Regions from separate parts of the Paenibacillus sp. 1182 genome, predicted to be linked through region 3. Evidence: riboswitches for the same ligand, from Rfam matches in the RefSeq annotation. Region 3 holds a riboswitch; each other region holds the start of a gene.
The links. Region 3 has a riboswitch for cobalamin ahead of JOD82_RS15360 (ABC transporter substrate-binding protein). Riboswitches for the same ligand answer to the same signal wherever they lie in the genome.
Positions count from the first base shown of each region.

Region 1: linked by a shared signal. The riboswitch ahead of metE (5-methyltetrahydropteroyltriglutamate--homocysteine S-methyltransferase) and the one ahead of JOD82_RS15360 (ABC transporter substrate-binding protein) in region 3 are both predicted to bind cobalamin.
Region 2: linked by a shared signal. The riboswitch ahead of cobJ (precorrin-3B C(17)-methyltransferase) and the one ahead of JOD82_RS15360 (ABC transporter substrate-binding protein) in region 3 are both predicted to bind cobalamin.

Region 1 covers NZ_JAFICR010000002.1:285,011-293,011, forward strand. The annotation lists gene JOD82_RS04330 (DUF6985 domain-containing protein) at 232-765, shown strand; gene metE (5-methyltetrahydropteroyltriglutamate--homocysteine S-methyltransferase) at 853-3,171, opposite strand; cobalamin riboswitch at 3,333-3,528, opposite strand; gene nrdG (anaerobic ribonucleoside-triphosphate reductase activating protein) at 3,708-4,205, opposite strand; gene JOD82_RS04345 (anaerobic ribonucleoside triphosphate reductase) at 4,202-6,151, opposite strand; gene JOD82_RS04350 (AbrB/MazE/SpoVT family DNA-binding domain-containing protein) at 6,445-6,915, opposite strand; gene JOD82_RS04355 (glycoside hydrolase family 3 C-terminal domain-containing protein) at 7,152-8,001, shown strand, end outside.
Region 2 covers NZ_JAFICR010000002.1:315,269-323,269, reverse strand. The annotation lists gene cbiE (precorrin-6y C5,15-methyltransferase (decarboxylating) subunit CbiE) at 1-561, opposite strand, end outside; gene JOD82_RS04495 (cobalt-precorrin-5B (C(1))-methyltransferase) at 554-1,699, opposite strand; gene JOD82_RS04490 (precorrin-8X methylmutase) at 1,774-2,418, opposite strand; gene cobK (precorrin-6A reductase) at 2,587-3,366, opposite strand; gene JOD82_RS04480 (sirohydrochlorin chelatase) at 3,363-4,439, opposite strand; gene cobJ (precorrin-3B C(17)-methyltransferase) at 4,532-6,313, opposite strand; cobalamin riboswitch at 6,625-6,810, opposite strand; gene JOD82_RS04470 (LOG family protein) at 6,868-7,422, opposite strand; gene JOD82_RS04465 (uroporphyrinogen-III synthase) at 7,624-8,001, opposite strand, start outside.
Region 3 covers NZ_JAFICR010000007.1:64,641-72,641, reverse strand. The annotation lists gene JOD82_RS15390 (DMT family transporter) at 1-203, shown strand, start outside; gene JOD82_RS15385 (Cof-type HAD-IIB family hydrolase) at 343-1,143, opposite strand; gene lplA (lipoate--protein ligase) at 1,306-2,307, opposite strand; gene cobD (threonine-phosphate decarboxylase CobD) at 2,468-3,571, shown strand; gene cbiB (adenosylcobinamide-phosphate synthase CbiB) at 3,561-4,532, shown strand; gene JOD82_RS15365 (histidine phosphatase family protein) at 4,582-5,334, shown strand; cobalamin riboswitch at 5,457-5,648, shown strand; gene JOD82_RS15360 (ABC transporter substrate-binding protein) at 5,856-6,863, shown strand; gene JOD82_RS15355 (FecCD family ABC transporter permease) at 6,860-7,906, shown strand; gene JOD82_RS15350 (ABC transporter ATP-binding protein) at 7,903-8,001, shown strand, end outside.

The DNA of each region.
Region 1 (8,001 bases), on a different contig from region 3:
AGGTACTAAATTTTTAATAATAAAATATTTGTGTCAAAATGGACAGATTTCCTTCCTTGGAGGCTTTATTGAGTAGCGAATGTTGTAGAAAAAAGTATTTTTATTTGGGAATTCATCGAAATATGGCTGGAAGCACAGATAGGATGCCGCTTTAATTTCATTCATTAAAATGATAGATTGTAAAGTATTCAATACGGTTAAAGATACTTTTTATGAAGAGGTGGGTAAAGGATGGATTGGAAACAGTGGTATATGGAACTGGAACAGGATGATGAATCTTGGGATGTATCTGAGGAGATTGTTCTGCGTGGTGTAGTACAACTTAATTTTTGCGGGCAACCCTCGGAAGTAGAAGTCGAATTTATCGTGGGAGCCGACTCCGAAGAACAGGCACAGACGATAGAAGAACCTACACAGTTGCAAAAAAAGACATGGGAGCAGTATATGGAATATTCATCAGCTATTCATCCTCAAGTGTTGGAATCCATACACCATCATTATGCTGGCATCGTGGAAAAGTATCGGAATGCTTACAGTACATGGGGAGAGGACCCGGATGAATATGCGCCTTATGTGGAGCGGCCGGAACAATTGTTGAATCGAATACAGCTTATGTCTATATTGATTTCCGACTCATCGGCAAAGGATGAACTGTATTTGAATTTTAGTTGTTCCTGGGATCGAGAACATGGCTTAGGCGTACATATGAAGCAGATGAAAATGGAGCATATTCAAGGCGCTTATACATTATATGACCTAGAATAAATCCCCTTCCCGGGCTTTTAGCAGAAAGGACCGGAAAGGGGAACAGAATATGTTGAAAATGAAGGCGTGATTCGAAACGATAAAAAATTAGTTGGATACAGCCAATGCAGCCCGGGCTGCTTGAGCGGCTTGTACCATTTGTCGCAAGGCGGCGACAGATTCCTCTTTGGTGCGGGTTTTCAGACCACAATCTGGATTAACCCAGAACAAATCTGATGGCAGTACGCGCAGGGCACGCTGGATCATGCTTAGCATTTCAGATACATCGGGGATGCGCGGACTGTGGATATCGTACACGCCCAGACCGATGCCTTTGTCGTATACCTGATCTTCAAAGCTGACAATCAGTTCTCCGTGGCTTCGCGAAGTTTCAATAGATATAACGTCGGCATCCATGTCGGAGATGGACTGAATCATATGCTGAAATTCGGAATAGCACATATGCGTATGGATTTGGGTCGCAGGTTCAACGGTGGCCGTGGTCACAAGGAAGGCTTGAACTGCCCAATCCAGATAGGCTTGCTGTTGTTCTTTTTTCAGCGGAAGCCCTTCACGAATTGCGGGTTCATCGACCTGAATCATGCTGATGCCCGCTTGTTCCAGTGCCTCTACCTCTGCCCGTAATGCCAGAGCCAATTGTAAAGCAACTTGGCTACGCGGAATATCATTGCGTTCAAAAGACCAGTTCAAAATGGTCACAGGGCCTGTAAGCATTCCCTTAACAGGCTTGGAAGTTAACGATTGAGCGAATGCCGTTTCTTCCACAGTCATGGGCTGATCGAAGGAGACGTCTCCGTATATAATCGGCGGTTTGACACAGCGGGAGCCGTAGGACTGCACCCATCCGTTTTGTGTAAAAGCAAAGCCATTCAGCTTTTCGCCAAAAAATTCAACCATATCGGTCCGCTCAAATTCCCCGTGTACAAGCACGTCAATGCCAATGTCCTCCTGAATATCAATCCATTCCTTGATTTGCTGTTGGATGAACGTCCGGTATTGCTCGGCAGACCATTCTCCTTTGCGATAGTGCAGGCGGGCCTTGCGGATCTCGGCGGTTTGCGGGAAGCTACCAATGGTCGTCGTAGGCAGTGGAGGCAACTTCAGCTTATTTTGCTGAATCTCACGACGCTCGGCGAAAGGAACGCTGCGTGTTAGAGGCTCCTTTGCCAGCAAGTCAGCCAGATCGTCAGCTGTTTGTACGCGTGCCGCTGAGCTGTTGAAACGGGCTACCGCATCTGCACTTTGTCCAAGCTTGGTGAGTGCGGATGGATCGTGTTTGCCAAGTGCAGCCGTCAGGACGGCGATTTCCTCAAGCTTTTCATCGGCAAAAGCCAGCGCTTGCACCAGTTCTCGATCCAGCTTGTGCTCTGCTTCCAGACTGACTGGCACATGCAGCAGACTGCATGATGGCTGTACGATAAGCTGCTCGGCAGTGGTCTGTTCTGCTAACTGACCCAGCAGGGTAGCCACAGCGTTAAGGTCGCTGCGCCATATATTGCGCCCGTCAATGACCCCAGCGCCCAGCGTTTTTCCTTTAGGGAAACCATACTGCAATATATGCTGGAGATTTTCGCCATCATCATACACAAAATCAAGACCCAGTCCCTGTACCGGAAGTGCGGACAGACGCTCATAATGGTCCAGGCTGCCAAAGTAAGTTTGCAGCATTATATTTAAAGAGGGCGCAGCTTGGGCCAAAGCTTCATAGACTTCCTGAATAATGTCCAGATCCTCTACTGGGAATGAGGTGGTCAGGACAGGTTCATCGATTTGGACCCACTGAACACCTTCTGCTGCTAGTTCAGACAGGACACGGGTGTATAAAGGCAGGAAGGTTCTTATAATAGAAGCAAGCTCCTTGCGATCATAGCCTTTGGAAAGGGTAACGAATGAATAGGGGCCGATGAGGACCGGTTTCCCATCAATGCCTAGCTCTTGTTTTGCTTCACGATAAGCCCGTAAAGGTTTATTTTCAGTGAACACCGGGACTGCGTTTGCCAATTCAGGAACGATGTAGTGATAATTGGTGTTCATCCATTTGGTCATTTCACTGGCGGTTGCTCCCTTCTGTCCACGAGCGATCCCGAAATACACGGACAGAGGAATCGGACCTGCGGGACGATGGTTGAACCGTTCGGGTACGAGACCAAACATCACAGATGTATCCAGCATGTGATCATAATAGGAGAAGTCTCCGACAGGAATGCGATCAATCCCCTTGTCACGCTGCTTGCTCAGATGCTCCAACCGTAATCTTTTCATTTCCGTTTGCAGTTCGCTTTCGCTAATACTGCCGTTCCAGAAGCGTTCCAGTGCTTTCTTCCATTCCCGGTTTTCGCCGATACGCGGATATCCTAGATTACTGCTAATTAAGCCGGACAATTCAGGCCATTCAATGACGGACATGTACTTTTCCTCCTAGTGGGTGGCTGTTTTATTTTTACGTACCAAAAAAGGCATTCTTCCCCCCAGAGTTAAAAATAAGTAGGGGAAAGAATGCCTCCGTGATTAAAAAATCAAAAATACGGCGACTGCTCTTAACACCTCCCTATCTTCCGTAGGTACTTGCGATGTTGTTAAAATAGGCAGGTCTCCTGACTTACGGATCATGACTCTCAGCATCCCTTCCCGGTCTGTGGACCAGTGGTTGTATGAACAGCTGAAAGTTCCCCGTTTACAGTGGCGGGACCGTGCCGGATTTGCACCGGCTTCCCTTTTAAGCCTGATCTGAATAGAACAGACACCTATCTCCAAGCTATGCGGTTAAGGTATGACGAATAATTATGCACTCGTATACTTGTTCACCATCATAAGTGAAACTTGCAGGATGCGCAATAGAAACTGCAATGGAATCTGTTAGGGATATGCAAAAAAAGACAAGCCTCATCCATGATGGAGACTTGTCCTAGATTAGATATAGCATTTGCCGAGTAACCTTCGCCTTAAGTCAATGAAACGGTGTAACCTGCCTGAATGCTGGCTTTTACATCTACCAGACGCTGGTTGCGACTGCCCCGGAAGGGAAGGGTCAGGTCCTTTTGCTGTTCTACAAAGCGACCATCCACAATCACATCGCACAAAAGTGCTAGCTTTTGTCGCTCCTGATCTGTGAGTAGATCTTCATAGACAAAGCCAGTGTAAGCCCACACAGTTCGGTCGGGACAGGCCGCACGGAAGTCACGCACAAATTGCGAGCATTCTGCTGCTGAGAAAAACGGGTCTCCCCCGCAGAGAGTCAGTCCGTCCAACAACGGATTTTCCATGATGTCACGAATGACCTCCTGTTGTCGTTGGGGGGTGAATGGCTCACCTGCACGGAAGCTCCACGACGCTGGATTAAAGCATCCGGGACAGGCATGACGGCAACCGCTAATGAACACGACGGTACGCAGGCCGTATCCTTCATTCAGAGATTCCGGAATGTAGCCACATAAATTCACTTATGTTTCACCCGGTCTCGAACTTCTGCCTGTTTTGCAGCATTAAATCGAACGGTATAATCTCCTGTCAGATATCCGGTTACCCGACGTAAGCGCTGAAAGTGTGTGTGCTCCTCATCTGTGCCACATTGGGGGCAGCTTGTCCCGATAATCCCTTCATAACCGCATTCCGTACAACGATCCACCGGATGGTTGATGGAAAAGTAGCCGATATTCTGATGCAGCGCGTATTGAACAATTTTAAGAAACGCATCCGGGTTATTCCGCGCATTACCGTCCAGCTCAATGTATGATATCGCACCAGCGTTGCATAGGTTATGGAACGGAGCTTCCAAGCTGATTTTACGAGCAGCCGGGAGCGTGTAATACACGGGAATATGAAAAGAATTCGTGTAATATTCTCGATCATTTACCTCAGGAATAATCCCGAAATCACGTTGATCCAGCAAGGTGAACTTGCCCGACAGACCTTCGGCAGGCGTAGCAAATAATGTAATATTTAGATTGTGATATTCACTCATTCGATCGCAATACACGCGCATAGAAGTGATGATTCGCTGTGCCTCGCGGTATACGAAATCATCCTCCCCGTGGTGTTTTCCGTATAGTGCCTTCATGCACTCAGCCAGTCCGATGAATCCGATCGAAAGCGTACCGTGTTTTAGTATGCTTCCCACCTTATCATCTGGCTCTAGTTGTTCTCCACCTTCCCATACCCCTTCGCGCATCATAAAGTCCGAGGCTTTGGCCGGCTGGCTGGTCTGGATTTGATAGCGATGGATTAGGCCATCCACCGCAATGCGCATAACTTCTTCTAGTCTCGCATCAAAGCGATCACGGTCAGGTGTCAGGCGTTTGCCTGTGCAAATACCATACTCAATGCCAAGCCGCACCAGATTAATGGTATTGAAAGAGAGATTTCCCTTACCACTCTGCCGATTTCTACCGAAACGGTCAGAAATGGTGCGGGTACGGCAACCCATTGTCGCTATAATGGTATCCGGGTCATCAGCACGGTAAAAAGGCAGGTTGAAGGTGGCATCCACATTCACAAAATTGGGATACATCCGTCTGCTAGAGCATTCTACCGCCCGTAAGAACAAATCATAATTGACGTCGCCTTCTGCCTGATTGATTCCCTCTTTGCATTGGAAAATATGCTGTGGAAAAATAGGAGTTTCCCCGCTACCCAAGCCGCGAATCGTGGCCTCCAGCAGCGATTGAGTAACAAGCCGTCCCTCAGCAGACGTGCACATTCCGTAATTCAGTGAAGTGAATGGAATCTGTCCACCCGCGCGACTGCTCATGGTGTTCAGGTTATGAATGAGCGATTCAGCAGCCTGTCGGGTTTCCGTCTCCGTCTCTTCGCGAGCGAATGCGTATGAACGAGGGCAGGCTTCTTGCAAATGGGGATTGGCCATATGTAGTTCATCGTCAGTCAGACTAGATTCTATCTCTTCCTCGAACAGCCGAAGTCCCTTGCGCAGATGCTTGCGGAAGGACCGGGCAACGTATGGGGCAAGGTCCCAATCTATTTTATTGGCGGAGACACCTCCGAATTGGCTATTTTGCTGAGACTGAAATATTATGGCAACTAGTGCCATGGCGGACATAATCGTTTGCGGTGTGCGTACAGAGCCATTGCCTGTATTGAATCCGTCTTGTAGTAACCGGCCAAAAGGGATAAAGATACAATTCGTAGTTCCGAGTGCGTATTGGTCCAAATCGTGAACATATACATATCCGTGATCAATCGCGTTCGTCAGTTCAGGCGGAAGTACCCGCAGGCGCGCATACCATTTGGCATACTCGGACCCAAGCTTGCTCATTTTGCCGCTGAACGATTCTCCATTCAAATTTGCATTCTCCCGCAGCATGTCCAGATCTTGTGCCCCAATGACCCGCTCGCCGATGTCGTATAATTGATGTTCCTCCAGCACCTTCATCGTAAAACCCTCCATATAGTAAAATATATATATTTTTCACAAAAACAACATATTGATGATATCTAGTGATAACCAATTGTTTCGATCTATATATTGTATATACGTATACATCGGGAGTATGTGACTATTGTCACATTAGCAAGAGCGGCCGACACGAAAAAGCCAGGTATAGAGTAAGGGGCACATCCGTAGATATGCGCCTTACTCTATACCTGGCAATCGAAGTTGTGACAAAAAAATGAATAGGGTCGTCGGTACATTGTGTATGATTTTGGGATATAGATTTAGAAGGTTTAGAGTAGCTTTTTCAACTGGGACACCCGGCCTTGGGAGATATCGAGCATTTCTGCATACACTTTTTGTGGCAGGTTCGGGTGATCCTGAATTAGCTTGCGAAGCTTTTTTACCATTTCACCTTGCTGCACTCTGGATTGCTTGGGCTGCCACGTTGTGTTGTTTCGGATCGGCTGGGTATGTTCTTGAGCCTGGATAGCATCATTGCTTGTGGCATGCACATTTTCATCGGTCTTTAATAATTGAATGCAATCAGCGCAGATAAAGCTGTCCCGAAAATAAGTTAAGTGATCCACCGCGCCGCAAAATTTGCAGGAGACACCCGTGTATTTTCTTAATACAAATCCTTCTTCATCTACGAAGAATTCAAGCGAATCACCGATATTGATATCCATTGTGGTGCGCATTTCCTTAGGGAGTACAATTCGCCCCAATTGATCCAGGGGCCTTGTCATTCCGGTATTTTTCATCAGCGCTTCCTCCTTCAATGATATATCCTGATTATACCAAAAAATATTATTTTTAGCTTTGTATATTGAAGGTAAAATGCAACTTTTTTTGTCTTTATGCTGCGACTCTCTTTCATCCAGTATAGGATGTTTTCGGTATTGTTGCCGGGATACTCCTTTTTAGCTATGATATATTAAAACGCTTTCATGTATGCCTTTTCATTATATTCTTAAAATGGGATAAGGAGATGACGGATATGAGTCATGAAACAACGGATATCGAATATTTATATCAAGATCCGAAGATTCATCTGGATGAGCGTGTACGGGATCTCGTGTCGCGACTAACCTTGGAGGAAAAGATCGAATCCATGTTGCAATACCAGCCGGCCATTGACCGATTGGGAGTCGCAGCTTACAAGCACGGTACGGAAGCGGCACACGGGATAGCATGGTTGGGTGAGGCGACTTCATTTCCTCAGCCAGTAGGATTGGCATGTACTTGGGATACGGAGTTAATGCGTCAAATCGGCTCTGTTATCGCAGATGAGGCGCGTGTCTACTATCATCGTGATCCTAAATTAAACGGTCTGACCCTGTGGGCACCTACGGTGGATATGGAGCGTGACCCAAGATGGGGACGCAATGAGGAAGCTTACGGCGAAGATCCGTATTTGACGGGAGAGCTGTCGAAGGAGTTAGTCAAGGGGATACAGGGCGATCATCCGGTATATTTGAAAGCGGTTGCCACTTTAAAACATTTTCTGGGTAACAATAATGAAGTGGATCGGGGAAGTGGCTCCTCCAGTATAGATCCACGAAACCTGCGAGAATATTACCTAAGAGCCTTTGAGAAGCCTTTTATGGAAGGCCGCGCCCAGTCGATGATGACTTCCTACAACCTGATTAATGGAACGCCTGCTACGTTATATCATGGGGTTAACGATATTGTCAGGGACGAATGGGGGATGGACGGCTTTGTCGTAAGTGATGCGGGTGATGTCATGGGGATTGTCAACGATCATCAGTATTACGATTCCCACACGCCAGGTGTGGCCGAATCTATTCGGGCGGGAATTGACAGCATTACAGATGATGCGGAGCTCT
Region 2 (8,001 bases), on a different contig from region 3:
ATAATGCCGATACACCTCATCCGGTCCGCCCAAATACTCGCCGACGAAGGCATCATATTCCGTCATGCCATAATGCAGCAGATAGGCAGCGACTGCACCGGGATGATTGCGGTCGTCCGTCAACAGCGCGACCTTGTTCTGTCCGTCAATCCGCTGCGCCAATCCGATCATCGGGCGACCGTGTACGCTTTCCAGCACCGCATCCTGCCAGCTTTCACCGAGACGCGCAAACGCCAGCTGAACCGAGCTAAGATGCGGCATAATATCCAGATGTTCCGCCCCCAGCTTGGCAGACAAATAACCTGCAATTCCAAAAAAAAGCGGATCGCCGGACGCAAGCACGACAATATCCTTGTGCTCACGCAACCGTCCCAATTCTTCCACCACGGCGGATAAGCCGCTCTTTAATGTTCGTTTTTCCCCTGCGGCTGCCTTGAAAAATCCTAGCTGGCGTTCTCCACCAACCAGCAGGTCCGCACGCTCAATTTGCTCCAATGTTTCCTGCGACAGACCTGCCGCTCCATTTTCACCGATACCAATGACACGGATCACTTTACTCACCGACTCTCGCCCTCCCCAACACGTTCCCTTTCAGCGTTATCAGTACCATTTCCACAACGATTTCACCACCTGCATGCTCCAGACAATGCTGACATCCATAGGTACACAGCTTTTCAAAAAAGCTCAGCGCATTCGCTTCGGTCATCATATCCGCCACCTGCGTAGCTGTATTTGCCTCAGCCACTGCCGCTGCAAGCGACTCGTCCACACCCGCTTCACGCGCGACCTCAGCCAAAAAGCCAAAATCCACCGGAGCGCTCTTGGAGTGAACCATCATGATACCTTGAGCGACCTTGGACAGCTTACCGGGCATACCGACGAGAATAATCTTTTTCATTCCCAGCCGTTTCCCATGCTTTATAGCAAAGCCAACAAAGTCCCCCATCTGAATAAAGGCCTCTTCCGTCAGCTGATCATACATTTGCATGGCGTATTTTTCACTGCTGCCGCCTGTGGTCAGGACGATTTCCTGGCAATTCATCGCTTGCGCAACTGATATGGCCTGCACGACACTGGCTTTATAAGCTGACGTGGAAAACGGAACGACCACACCACGCGTGCCTAGTATGGAAATACCGCCAAGAATGCCAAGCCGCCCGTTCAGCGTTTTCTTGGCAATTTCTTCACCGTCCGGTACGCTGATGACGACACGGACACCTTTGGCCGATCCGTGCTCCTCAAGCACGCCTGTCACAGCCTCCGTAATCATCCGGCGCGGCACCGGATTAATCGCTGCTTCTCCGACAGGCACAGGCAGACCGGGCTTCGTTACCCGCCCCACGCCGATGCCACCGTCCAATTCAATGCCCGGCTCCTCGCGCCAGCTAACGGACGCGACAATTCTCGCCTGATGCGTAGCATCTGGGTCATCGCCACCGTCCTTGATCGTCGTGCAGGAAGCTTCGTCCGCGTCCAACACAGGCTCAATCAGCTCAAACGCATGATCGAAGCCCGCGGGCAGCGATATCACTGCTTCCTTCGGCGGAATGCCCGTGATGAGCAGTTGTACCGCTCCTTTGGCTACTGCAGCCGCACAAGCTCCTGTCGTAAAGCCTGACCGCATTGGCTTGTCCGGTGCGGGAGCTTCACCGCTTTTCATCCGTTTGGGCTTGTCGGCGGACGCCGCTTCCTTTTCCATGCCAATTCCTCCTTAACCTCTTCTGCTGATCATGCTCCAATTCATTTCATGATACAGCAAACGGACAACCGCATCTAGCGGACAGCCATTAAGGAGATCGCATTCAATGCTGCTACGACAATTGTACTGCCGCCCTTGCGTCCAATATTCGTAATGAACGGAATATCCAGCTTGCGCAGCTCGTCCTTGGATTCTGCCGCCGATACGAAGCCTACGGGCATGCCAATCACCAGTCCGGGCTTGGCCGCTCCTTCTTTCACCAGACGAATCAGCTCCAGCAACGCTGTCGGCGCATTACCAATCGCATAGATACCACCTTCGCTCGCCTGAATCGCTTTGCGCATCGAAATAATGGCGCGTGTCGTATTCAGCCTTTTCGCTTCTTCCATGACGTCAGGGTCAGATATGTACACATGCACATCCCCGCCAAATTGACGGATACGATCCTTACTCAGCCCCGCTTGAATCATTTGCACGTCCGCCACTACCTGCTGTCCTGCGCGAATAGCTGCAATCCCGGCTTCAATCGCTTTTGGATGAAACACCATGCTGCGGCCCAGCTCAAAATCAGCAGATGCATGAATGACACGCTGTACAACGGGATATTGCTCTGCTGTAAAAGGATGCTCTCCCAATTCTTCTGTGATCATCTCGAAGCTTTTGCCTTCAATCTCCTGCGGCTGTACCGTTAGCGGTTTAAATTCTGTTTTGAAATCCATGGTAGACCACTCCCTTATGGAAAATTAGAAAATAGTTTAGGAAAATGACAATTCATTGCTACTAAATCATGGATACCTCTAAAAAACACCTGTTTTAAGATGACTATATTTTAAATACATGCCAGAAGTCGTTCCTGATGAACTGGACTCGCAGGGGTAAGGCTCAACTCAAATTGAAGTTTTCTCTTTTGCTGTACGCAGTGCGTTGATGACTCCGTCGAAATGATCAAATACTGTGCCAAATTCCACTTCCGGCCTGGAAATCAAAAGTACGTGAATCCCCAGCTCCAATGCAGATTGAACCTTTTCATCCACTGCTCCCGTGCTTCCGCTTTCCTTGGTGACCATCACGGTCGTGCCATAGTGCTTGTACAATGCTTCGTTCATCTCGCGGGAAAAGGGTCCCTGCATGGCAATAATATTTTTTTGCTCCATGCCCAGTTCGCCGCATTTCTCCATATTGTCCAGGCGCGGCAGCATGCGTATAACCAGACGAATCTCCGGATCTCCGAGTAAATGCTTGGTGAACGTGCCGAGCGTCTTACTGCCTGTCGTAAGCATTACAGAACCTTTGAGTTGCTTCGCTTGTAATGCGGCCTCTTCATAGGAAGACACGATGTGGAGCAACGGATGATTGTCATATACAAGTCCTGTCCGCTCATAGCGAATATAAGGAACCCCGGACTCGCGAGCGGCTGTCATCGCATTCGCATGTGCTTCTTCTGCAAAAGGATGACTGGCATCAACAACCGCCTGTATTCCAAGCTCCCGAATCATTGCAGCCATTTCATCGGCTGTCATTCGGCCTGTACGTACGTCTAGTCCCGCTTCAGACAAGCTGGCTGCCGCGCTTTCGGTTACGACTGAGGTCAATACGTTGAAGCCATTGTCACGGATTTGCAGCGCCAATTCCCGAGCGTCGCTCGTTCCGCATAGCATGAATATCATGAGCCCTTCACCTGCCCGCTTCCATTCACTACAGATGGCGTATGTGAATGCTCGTGATGGTGATCATGGTCATCATGGCTGTGAGCATGGACATGCTCATGAGTGTGATCGTGGCTGTGTGTATGGTGATCATGATGGTCGTGCTCATGTGCATGATGGTGGTGATGTTCATGTTCATGATGATGATCGTGGTCATGGTCATGATCGTGGTCATGATCGTGGTGATGATGGTGGTGCTCCTGCGCCTCCAGACGGAACTGGCAGTTATCACAATTGGCCGTAACCTTGCCGAACAAACCTTCCTTAGCTCGCTCCAGCACCAGTTCAACCAATTGGGGATGGAAACCAAAATATCCGCCCATCTCCACTTGTAATGCAGGGTGAGCCTCGGCAAATTCCTGGGTCATTTCTCCGATGCGTTTAATCAGCACACCCGTGAACAGAAAATAGGGAAGCACGATAATCTTTTTGGCCCCCAATCGTACACAACGCTCCAATCCATCGGGAAAGGAAGGCTGCGTCACACCGATAAAGCTGCTCTCTACCCATGTATAAGAAAGCTTCTCCCACAGCATACGGGTGATTTTGAAAAAGTCACTGTTCGCATCTGGATCGCTACTTCCGCGTCCTAATACAAGTACCGCCGTTTCCTCGTCAGGTACCTCGACAGATGCCTCGACAGCGCTAATCATCCCCGCTGGAACTGCAACCGGCTGGGCCTCTTTCAAGCGGCTTAGCAGAATGCTGACGATTTTCTCGTGAACACCAATCGGACGTCCGTATACAAATTCCACCTGCGGATATTTCGCCTTTGCCCGGTCAATAGCCATCGGAATATCAATTTTGGCATGTATCGCTGCGAACAAAATAATCGGAATAAGAACGACACGCGTCGCCCCTTTCTCCACACAAGTTTGCATCCCATCAGCAATGCTGGGACGTGCCAGCTCCAAGAAACAGGTTTCCACGCACATATCCGGTACCCGATCTGCCACTGCCTGTGCAAATTCCAGCAGTTCCTGGTTCCCCTCCGGGTCCCGACTTCCATGTCCAACCAACAATATTGCATCCACTGCTGTTGTTTCCTCCTCTTTAATAGGGATAGCCTGCATGACGCCCTATTTTATATATATGCTTGTATCCCGTTCATCAGGCCTTCAGTCCATTAATCACCACAAACCGCATTCACTTCTACCGTTACTGGTGCATCTTCATGCCGGAACCCCGCAACGACACCTACACGCTTAAAAAATTTATGAAAGCGCTCATTCGGATGTCCTTTTTCCTTATATTCAGCGATGACATGCTCCACGATGTCCGTAATCTGATCACCCGGAATTCCTTCCGCTACAGGCTGAGCGGCATGAGCATTGCGGCCGAATTTTTTGCCACCGAGGAAGAGATCGTACCCACCCTTGCGATAGACGATTCCGATATCCTCTAGTACGGCTCCATAGCAGGCCATACCGCATCCGTTCAAAGCAATGCTCGTTTCCTTGGGTGCCTGTAATCCGCCAAGTACAACCTGTAAATGCTCAGCCACAGGCACCGAGTCATCCTTCTCCATATTGCAGAAGTCGCACGCCTTCACCTTAAACACATCGCCAATCGGCATGACAATGAATCGTTCATCCCGCAGCCGCCCGACCAGTTCCTCGGGGTCTGCACACGGCACGCGCAGCACGATCTGATGATCCGGCGTGTATTCCAGCTCGCCATCATCACCCGCTACCTCGGCGAGCAGCGCCATCTGGCGAGCGGTGAATTTCTTGTTTCCCACACCCGGGGAAACACCCACCTCAAACAGCGCAGGCTTGCCAAAGCCGCCTGTCGCCATCCCGGCCGCGGCCCCTGCTCCGGCCACCGCCGACGTTCCGGCGGTGCTCTTGGCGGTAGGCGCTTGCCCGCTCCAGCGAGCGTTGGCTTCGCCAGGCAGCTTGCCGCCGACAGCGAGGCGGCTTAGCGCCTCTGCCGCCAGCGATGCCGGGGCCGTGCCGGTTTGCACAGCAGTTGTTGCCTGCACAGCAGCCATCGCTTGCGGGCGTGCCTGCGTGGCAACCGCAGCGCCGCTCGCGGAGGGTCCATTCACGGCTGGAGCTGCTCCAGCCTGCGACGCATCCAGCGACCACGGCTCCGCTTCTGTGCGGAGACGCTGATGTGGCTTGAGCGCCTGCTCGGTCGCATCCAGCGTGTATTTGCGCTGATATCCGCGCGGAGTCACGATCAAGCCGTCATACACCGTCGTCGAGGAATTGCCGATGATTACAGTCGTCAGCATCCCGATGTCGTGGTTCAGCATATCTTCCAGCGTCGTTACAATAACTTGCTGACGTTCACGATAAGCACTCTTCACCAGCCCAACCGGAGTTTGCGGATCGCGGTAACGCAGCAAAATGGACTGCGTCTCCACAATCTGGCGGGTACGCCGGCCACTGCGCGGATTATATAATGCAATCACAAAATCGGCCGAAGCCGCTGCTTCTACGCGCTTCACAATCGTTTCCCATGGGGTCAGATGATCACTCAGACTAATTGTGCACGCATCATGCATCACTGGCGCCCCCAACAGTGAAGCACAGGACTGAATAGCCGAGATCCCCGGCACGACTTCTACTTCAACTCCGTCCTCGCGTCGCCAGCCTTTTTGCATCAGCACTTCGTACACCAGCCCTGCCATACCATAGACTCCCGCATCTCCACTGGAAATGACAGCTACCTTCTTGCCCATCTCTGCTTGGCGAACCGCCTCCTGCGCACGGCTCACTTCCTCTGTCATCCCTGTGCGTACAATCTCCTGTCCGTTCAACAGCGGACGGATCAAATCAACGTAGGTATTGTAGCCGATAATGACCTCACTTTCGTCCAGCGCATCCAGCGCCCGTTTTGTGATATGTTCCATATCTCCTGGTCCAAATCCAATCACCAACAATTTTCCTAATGGGCTCATCGTACTCCTCCTATTCATCCTTTTCAGGGCAGCTATCCTATCTATTTCAATGATTTATGCACATCGTGTAACTTAAAAAAACCCCATCCTGCCCGGATGGGGTTTCTATGTACGTATCTCTCATCAGACGAACAAACAGCGTAAGAAGACACGATTTGTCTTCCTCCAGCCTGCCGTTGTTTTCCATCTGTCTGTTTACGCTTCAAACGCTGCTGCACGTTCATATCCACGCAAACCTCTAGCCAACATGGAAAAAGCAACGTGTGCCTGATTTCCTGATTTCGTACACCCATCCTCTCCGCGAAGGTTAACGGTGCATACAGATCAAGGTAGGTCTCCTGGCTTGGCATCAACGGATTCTTTCGTCTTCCCCGTTTTTCACGAGTGACCAATTAAAAAAATCCTCTTCCTTACAGTGGCGGGACCGCTCGGGATTTGCACCCGATTCCCTGTTACCCTTTGCTCAACCGCAAAGGCACCTTGTCTGTCCGCTATTTGATTATGGGTCTTATCATAACCTTGCCTCAATCAGTTGTGCAAGCACGAAAAAAGCTTTATTTCAAGTTCTGTGCTTTATTTTTTAACATATGTAGCAATTCGTCCGGGTCTGCGGAGATGCTCAGTAGCGCTGGATGCTCACTCCCGGTAAACCCCTCTTGCACACTATGACGCACCATTTCTACTAACGGGTCAAAATATCCATTCACATTCAGCAGCCCAATGGGCTTGCGATGAATGCCGATTTGCGCCCAGCATAGTACCTCGAACAGCTCTTCAAAGGTTCCCAAACCACCCGGAAGGGCAATAAAAGCATCGGCCATCTCGCTCATTGCCGCTTTACGCTCATGCATGCTTGCTACCTCAATAAATTCGGTAACTCCCCGATGAATGATCTCTGCATCAAATAACAGGGTGGGCATAATGCCAGTGACCTGACCGTCACCCGCCAGCATTCCATCTGCCACCTCTCCCATTAGCCCCCTGCTAGAGCCGCCATAGATCAGACGGATATGATGGCGAGCCATGGCTTCTCCCAGTTTGCCTGCTGCCTCAACATATACCGATGAATGTCCAGGTCTGGACCCGGCAAATACGCAAATAGAATTCATTAACGTCTCAGCTCCTGTCCTAAGTAGCATCGAAACTTATTCATTATATTAGATAAACATTTTCGCTATAACAAAAATCTTTGTCGATGCATGTCCAACAAAAAAAGATAAAGACCTCGTAGGCCCTTATCTTTATTTTACTCTGTATCCCGAAATATAAGTTCATTTTTTAGCATCTGCATTTATAATTTTGATCTCATTTCAATGACCATTCATGATCTTCAGACCACAGCCATGCACCGAATCGTTATGTTCAAAATATTTGCCCAGCTCCACCATCATCGCGCCCATGCGCTCTTCGGTTGGAAACACGACTCGATCAATCCCTTCTTCCACAATGGACTGTGCAGTCACCTTCCCTACGGATACAGCAATCACATCCTCACGAAAAGCTTCCAGTAAATCCTCAATTCGATTTTGCTCTCTGGCATATTGGGCCAAAAATCGAATTTGCGGACCACTCGTGAATGTAACGGCATCAACATTACGATGGATAACATCCTCCAGTAACGCCTGCAATTTTGCTTCCTCGGGTGGGATATGCTTATAAGGAAGTACCTGGCGGGTCACTGCCCCCTG
Region 3 (8,001 bases):
TGGAGCGTACAAATCCCCTGTTTCCGACGACGTGGCTGTATATATCACCGCCGATTGCGGTGGGCTTGGGAGCGTTGTTGTATGGAGAGCATGTAAGCTGGTGGATGCTGGTTGGGGTGCTGCTCATTGTGACCGGACTAATCCTTATGAACAATGGAATTATCCGTTTGGTGAACAGGCGTAAGTTACGTTCTGCTGCCTGATATTTTATAGCGGTCAGGTTATTATATGATCTGACAGAAAAGGCCTCCAAACTGTCGTATGTTACTGATCATGCGACAGTTTGGAGGCTTTGTTGTTGTATTACTTTATTTAAGAATTATGGGAGCAGGCACTTTTTGCTTATTCAACATTGAGTACGAATTTGTCGATGGCGTGCTTAACACCATCTTCGTTATTGCTGCGAGTGATGTAATCAGCCAGCTTCTTCAAATCAGGAATGGCATTCTCCATCGCTATGCCGAGACCAGCGCATTCAAGCATTTCATGGTCGTTCCAAGAGTCGCCGATGGCAATCGTTTCCGACAGTTCACAGCCAAAATGGTTTGCAAGGAAGGTAAGCGCGTGACCCTTGGTGCCTTCATGGTGCATAATTTCCAGAAAGTGAGGCTTGGATTTTGTAATGTGAACTTCATTGCCAAGCAGTACGCGAAGTTCAGGAATTAATTCATCCAACACTTCCGGCTCGTCGATAATCAGCAATTTAGGAGCCGGCTGCTCTATAACTTTACTGAATACAGGCTCTACAAAATATTCCGTGTTGTTCAGCTCCGTGTAATCTTTGATTTTCTGATTATCTTCACGTGTGTACAATTTGTCATCAATATACGTTTGTAGATGCAGATTGCGTTCCACGCAGAATTCATACAGACGACGTGCAGCCACGAGTGGAACATAACGCTCATACAGCACGTTTTCGTCCAGCAGGTTTTTAACCAAAGCTCCTTGATACGTAATGATCGGCACGTTCAAACCAGTCTGGCGAGCAATTTTGTGTGCAGAGGCATAAGCTCGTCCAGTAGCGAGGGTAACCACCACACCTTTCGCTACAGCAGCTTCTAATGCCTGTTGTGTCGCTGGTGTAACTTCTTTTTGGTCGTTAATGAGTGTATCATCAATATCAATGGCAATTAATTTATACATATCGGTATTCTCTCCTTTATCTCTATCATGGGGCAATGCTAAAATTGTATCTTATAATATTCAAAATGACAATATCGCAAGGAAAAGGGGACGGCTCCTATAAGAGCCTGTCCCCTTATAACCACTGAAGTATTGGTTTGAAACGATGGGAAAAAGTAACGGTTAGTCTTCCAAAAATACAAGTCCAACAAAATCGTCCAACTCAATATTACCAAAATAGTGCTTCAAATCGAGAGAGGATAAGGCTTGACGTACCTCACCTTCATCATAACGCTTGCCGCGCAGGATGTTTTCAATATCAGCAACGTCACCCACACCGAAGAAATCCCCATAGATTTTAATATCACGGAGGTAGCCTTCCTTAAGATCCATGCGGATATCAATAATACCGACTGGAAATTTACGTGTGTGCTTGATATTGCTCTCGGGGGATAGACCGTAGTTCCAATCCCACGATTGGTAGCGTTCTTTGGATATTTCATGGATTTTGGCCCAATCGGTATCGGTGAGCTTATATTGAGGTACTTGATCCAATTCTGATTCGAATATGAAACGCAACAGTTCCTCGCGAAATTGCTCTATGGTCATCTCACGGTCCATCAGTTCGCTGATGTTAGCTACGCGACTGCGGACAGATTTAGTGCTTTTGGATTTGAATTTTTCGGGATTGGCATGCAGTGATGCAGCCACATTGTCCAGATTCAGGTTAAACATCAATGTACCGTGGCTGAACATACGTCCGCGTGTGGCAAATTGGGCGTTTCCTGAAATTTTACGTTCTCCGACCTGCAGATCGTTGCGGCCTGTCATTTCAGCTTCTACTCCCATTTGGCGCAGAGCATCAATCACAGGTTGCGTAAATTTAAGGAAATTATGAAAGGACTCCCCGTTATCCTTGGTAATAAAACTGAAATTTAAATTACCGAGGTCATGATATACAGCACCGCCGCCGGACAGGCGACGAACGACTTGAATATTGTTATCTCTGACAAACTCGGCGTTGATTTCTTCAATGGTATTTTGATGCTTGCCTATAATAATAGAAGGCTGATTAATGTAAAACAGCAAATAGCTGTCGTCCAGCGGTAGATGCTTGAGCGCGTATTCCTCAATAGCAAGATTAATGGCTGGATCGTGTATCCCCTGGTTGTCGATGAACAGCATGTCCATTCCTCCGTATATAAACTGTGTAATTTTATGTGTGCCTCCTTCTATTGTAACCCAAGTGAGCCATGTACAAAAGCTCATTTGCATTGACGGGACGCAAAAAGCAGCCTCATAATGGAGCTAAATGATTGGAAACGGGCGGAAAGGATGAGAGGCAATGATAGAGGTTTACGGTCATGGCGGGGACAGGGAAACAGCTGCGGCGACATTTGGCGGGACTGCTGCTGATTTTGTAGATTTTAGTGCAAATATTAATCCGCTTGGTCCACCGCCTGAGGTGCTTGAGGCGCTGCAACACTCATTTGACACTGTGATTCGCTATCCAGACCCTGGGCATCGGAATTTTAAAAATATGCTCGCACGGCGACTGCATGTTCCACCGGAGTCGTTAAGTATCGGAAACGGAGCGGCTGAGAGCATGGCGCTCTTGTTATTGGGACTAGCTCCTAAGCGTGTGGGTACAGTGGAGCCGTGTTTTTCGGAATATGCCGAGCTGGCTGGCAAATTCGGAGCCGAGGTCAACCGGGTGTATGGGAAGGCCTCGCTTCAATGGAAGGCGGACGTGGAGGACATCCTTCAGCTCATGGAGCAGGTAGATGTTTTGTTCCTCGGGCAGCCGAATAATCCAAACGGTGTGCAGTATGGTGAGCAAGAGCTGTGCGAGCTGGCAGAGGCGGCTGGCACAACGGGGACCGTGCTGGTGGTGGATGAAGCATTCATTGATTTTATTCCGCTGGAACGGCGAATCTCACTGCTGCCTGTGCTGGATCGCTATCCTCATGTGATTTTGATCCGGTCAATGACCAAATTTTATGCCATTCCTGGCCTACGATTGGGTTATGCGATTGCTCATCCGGACTATATCCGGCGAATGACGGCCAAACAGGTGACCTGGAGTGTGAATGGATTGGCGTTGCTGGCTGGCGAGGCGTGTTTGAGAAGTGGGCAAGCATATGAGCACCAAACACAGGAGCTGATTGCTGCGGAGCGCAACCGTCTGTTAACCGCCTTGGCGGAATGGGGCTGCGGTGTCGTTCCCGGTGAAGCCAATTACGTGCTGGCAAGGGCGCCGGGTACGTGGAGTGCATCGGCTATTCAGCAGGCGCTTGGACAACGCGGAGTTCTTATACGTAGCTGTGCTATGTATCCGGGACTGACGACGAGCCATTTTCGGATTGCGGTCAAGGATGCAGAAGCCAACGACAGGCTGCTATCTGTATTGGGTGAAGTGCTGGAGGAGGAACAGCGGCGTGACAGTTAGCTTGATTATCCTGGCAGCCTACCTTTTGGACAGGATGATCGGTGATCCGAGGTGGTTGCCGCATCCAGTCATCGGTATGGGACATGCCATTTCGGCATTGGAAAAATTGATTCGCCGCCAGGTCCGAAGTGACCGGGGGCTGAAACGTGCGGGTATACTGCTTCCACTCATTGTGGCGGGAGGCTCCTTTGCGCTCGCCTGGGCGCTGTTGCAATTGCTTGCCTGGATTCATCCGTGGTTATCTGTCGGCGCAGAAATAGTGCTGATTGCGACCACGATTGCTTCCAAAGGACTAAAGGATGCAGGAATGGCAGTCTACCGAGCGTTGCAGGCGGATGACCTGGCTGCGGCACGGCGGGAGCTGGGCATGATAGTCGGGCGGGATACGCAGCAACTTGATGAGCCTGAGATTGTACGCGGTACGGTTGAAACGGTCGCTGAAAATATCGTGGACGCGATTATTTCCCCGCTTTTTTATGCCTTGATCGGGGGAGCACCCTTGGCGCTGGCTTATCGTGCTGTGAATACGCTCGATTCCATGGTTGGCTACAAAAATGAAAAGTATCTGCATTTAGGCTGGGCTTCAGCACGTCTAGATGATGTGGCTAACTACATTCCAGCACGCCTGACAGCGGCAATGCTTGTGATAGCGGCGTGGATGTACAAACGAGATGCTGCAAGAAGCTGGCGCACAGTCAAGCGAGACGCTCGTCTGCACCCAAGTCCGAACAGTGGCTTCCCGGAATCGGCTGTTGCTGGTGCATTGGGGATTCGTCTTGGAGGATATAATGTGTATCATGGCGTGCGCTCCTTTCGTGCATACATGGGGGATTGGATACGACCGCTAGAGTCGAAAGATATACGGCATACGATCCAGCTGATGTTCGCCGTGTCCAGTATGTTTGTAGGATTGTGTTTGTTAGGAGCCGCAGGTTGTTTTGCCTTGGGATGGGTGCGGTGAGGGTGAGGAGTGACACACTGAATAATGATCGAGCAGGAAGTGACATTTCTTGAAACAAGATATAGCAGCAAAAAGGACAGTAGAATACGCACAAAGACCGAACTCACAGGAGGATAAGGTGCCGTATGATGCTAAAGAAGATCTGCATTGGGATATGGAGCTCGTGTTAGTTCGTCACGGCACAACCTTATGGAACAAGGAACGTCGATATCTGGGACACTCCGACTTAGGTTTGCTACCGGGGGCAGAGCAGGAATTAAAGCCTTTGCAGGAAAAATTGCAAGGTCAGTCCTTTGCTCGAATCTATTGCAGCGACTTAATGCGATGTCGCCAGACCTTGCAGATCATTGTGCCGGAATCAGAGTTGACGTCTGGGCGTTCCCTATCTACTATGCCTCCTATGATGGAACCATGTCTGCGAGAGCTTCATTTTGGCGAGTGGGATGGAAAAACGTATGACATGCTCAAGGATGTGTCGTTGTATCGGGCTTGGATTGATGAGCCGCAACGGATCACCCCACCTGGTGGAGAGTCTTGGACAGATTTTGTAAATCGTCTGCGCAAATTTCTTGACTCTCTGTATGAATGGCGTGTTGCTATGGAAGTTCAACCCATGGATTTGACTGCTACGTCGCCCTCTGTTTTGGTCGTTACGCATGGTGGCGTAATTCGTCAGCTAGCTTGCATGCTGATACCGGGCCATGATTTTTGGAGTCTGAATCCGAAGCCGGGAGAAGCATTAAGGATTCAATTGAGGCTGGCAGGACCGCACAATTACATAGCGGAAATGCTTCCTCATTAGGTTAGACACCAGCGGATAAAGAGGCTGTTTGGGTTGTAAGCCGCCTCATTTTAACCTATAATCATCAAGTAAAAGAACGGCTTGACTACCACTACATCAAATATCCAGCAGACGAGGTCGGCGCAGCGTGATGAAACTATGGTTTCCCTCCCTGCGCTGTTAAAAGGGAAGTCGGTGTGAATCCGGCGCGGTCCCGCCACTGTAAATGGAAACATGCCCGTTAGTCCTCTTTATATGTTACTAAGCATATGAAAGAATTTCAGGACATGTATTTTACCATAAGTCAGGATACCTGCCCGTCCGCCTGTCACCATAATCCTTCGAGGAAAGGATGACGTGTTCGCAGTGACTGTCCATGCGGAAAGAAGCTGCCGCCTGCGCACGATCTGCGCTAACGTGACCCCTGTGTCCTGATATGAGGATGCGGGGGTTTTTGATAGGAAAAGAAGGCTAGATTTAGAAGATATCTGATGATGTTCAAGTAACGCTCTTAACGATTTATTTATGAAGGGGTGCAAATCATGGCAGGAAAAAAAATAAAGGTGTGGACAACAGGTCTATTGGCTCTGATTTTGGCAGTTGTGCTGAGTGCATGTGGCGCTAATGGAAAAAATGCAGAAAATAAAGAGGGTCAGGCTTCTTCACAGCAGCCGGGACAGGCAGTAAACGCACAAGAGCCTCCGGGCAAAACGGTTTACCCGCTCACAGTTAAAGATGCAACAGGACAGGAATTTACATTCAAAAAAGCGCCGGATAAAATCGTTTCCGTCTCCCCGGCAGAAACCGAGGCGTTGTTCGCCATTGGGCTGGATAAGGAAATTGTCGGCGTCTCCGACTACTCTGATTACCCGGAAGCAGCTACGAAAAAGCCTAAAGTGGGCGGTATTATGAAACCGAACGAAGAGGCGATCATTGCTGCGAACCCGGAAGTCGTTTTTGCAGGGATATCACTTAGTGAACAGGCTACGACCAAGCTGCGCGACATGGGAATTATGATTTTTAAAACGGAACCGAAGACAGTGGAAGATGTCATGGCTAACATCGAATTGTATGGGAAAATCACCGATCATCAGAGAGAAGCAAGAGCGGTGACTGACAAGATGAGAGCAGATGTAGCAGAAGTAAAAGAAGGAATTAAAAATATCGGTAAAGGGCAGAAGCTGCGGGTATACGTCGAGTTTTCACCAGGCTGGACAGTGGGTAAAGGCGAGTTTATGGACGAGCTGATTACGTTGGCGGGCGGCGAAAATGTAGGTGCCACGCAGAAGGGGTGGTACCAAATCAGTGAGGAAAATATTATTGCTGCGAACCCTGACGTGATTTTGTACAGCAAAAGTGTCAAGGACGACAAAACGGGCCAGACGCTCGGTGATATCATTAAAGCTCGCAGTGGATGGGATCAAATATCGGCTGTTCGCCACAACCGGGTGTTTGCCGTGGATGATAATTTGATCAGTCGTCCGGGTCCACGCGTAACGGAAGGTCTCAAGGAAGTGGCCAAGGGCGTGTATCCTGAAATTTTCAAATGAACCGTAAACTGATCGGCTTTGGAGGGACAGGTCTTGTCCTGCTGTTGCTGACGCTGCTGCTCTGTCTTGGCATCGGCTCGGCCAAGCTTCCGGTCAGCCAAATCACGGGCATTCTGGTTAACCACCTACCGTGGTTAGGCGATACGTTTACACCGGATTGGAATACATCCTCAGAGCAGATTATTTTGAAGGTCAGATTGCCACGAGTGTTACTGGGAATGTTGGTAGGAGCAGCGCTGGCGCTGGCGGGAGCCGGATTTCAGGGTGTGCTGCGTAATCCTTTGGCTGATCCGTATACACTGGGGGTATCCTCGGGGGCTTCGGTAGGAGCGGCAGTACTGATTTATTGGGGCCTTCAATTTTCATTTGTTGGCATATGGACGCTGCCGCTAGTGGCATTTACGACCGGAATGCTTACGCTGTGGATGGTGCTGACGTTGGCACGGGAAGGTGGGAAAATTCCGACACAAAGTCTCATTTTGTCGGGTGTGGTGATGCAATCCTTTCTGGGAGCGGTTGTTTCCTTTCTGACAGCCATGTCGAAGGAGACGGTCAATGAAATATTGTACTGGACGATGGGAAGTCTTAGTCTGCGCGGTTGGTCATATACAGGAATCCTTTTACCTTATGTGGTCATAGGGCTGGTATTTCTATGGAACCGGGCACGTGTGCTGAATATTTTGGCTTTGGGTGAACGTCAGGCGGCGCACATGGGAGTTCATGTAGATGCGACGAAGCTATCTGTTCTGATTATTTCCACGCTGCTGACAGCAGCCGCTGTCTCGGTGTGTGGCGTGATTGGCTTTGTTGGACTCGTTGTACCGCATATCATTCGTCTGGTGACAGGTCCTGATTACCGTATGATTGTTCCATTATCTGCGCTCGGCGGAGCTGTTTTTATGGCTTGGGCAGATACGGCGGCTCGCACATTGTTAGCCCCCACAGAAATTCCTCTGGGCGTGATGACGGCCTTTGTTGGGGCACCGTTCTTCGCATATCTCCTGTACCGAAACAAGAAGCTGCGCAGGGGGGGACTGCTGTGACAGAACAAAGTGAATCACAGAAGGTGCGTGATCGGGCATTAGAGGTAGTGGGTCTGACACGTGCCTATGGAGAGTTCCATGCTTTAAAAAATATA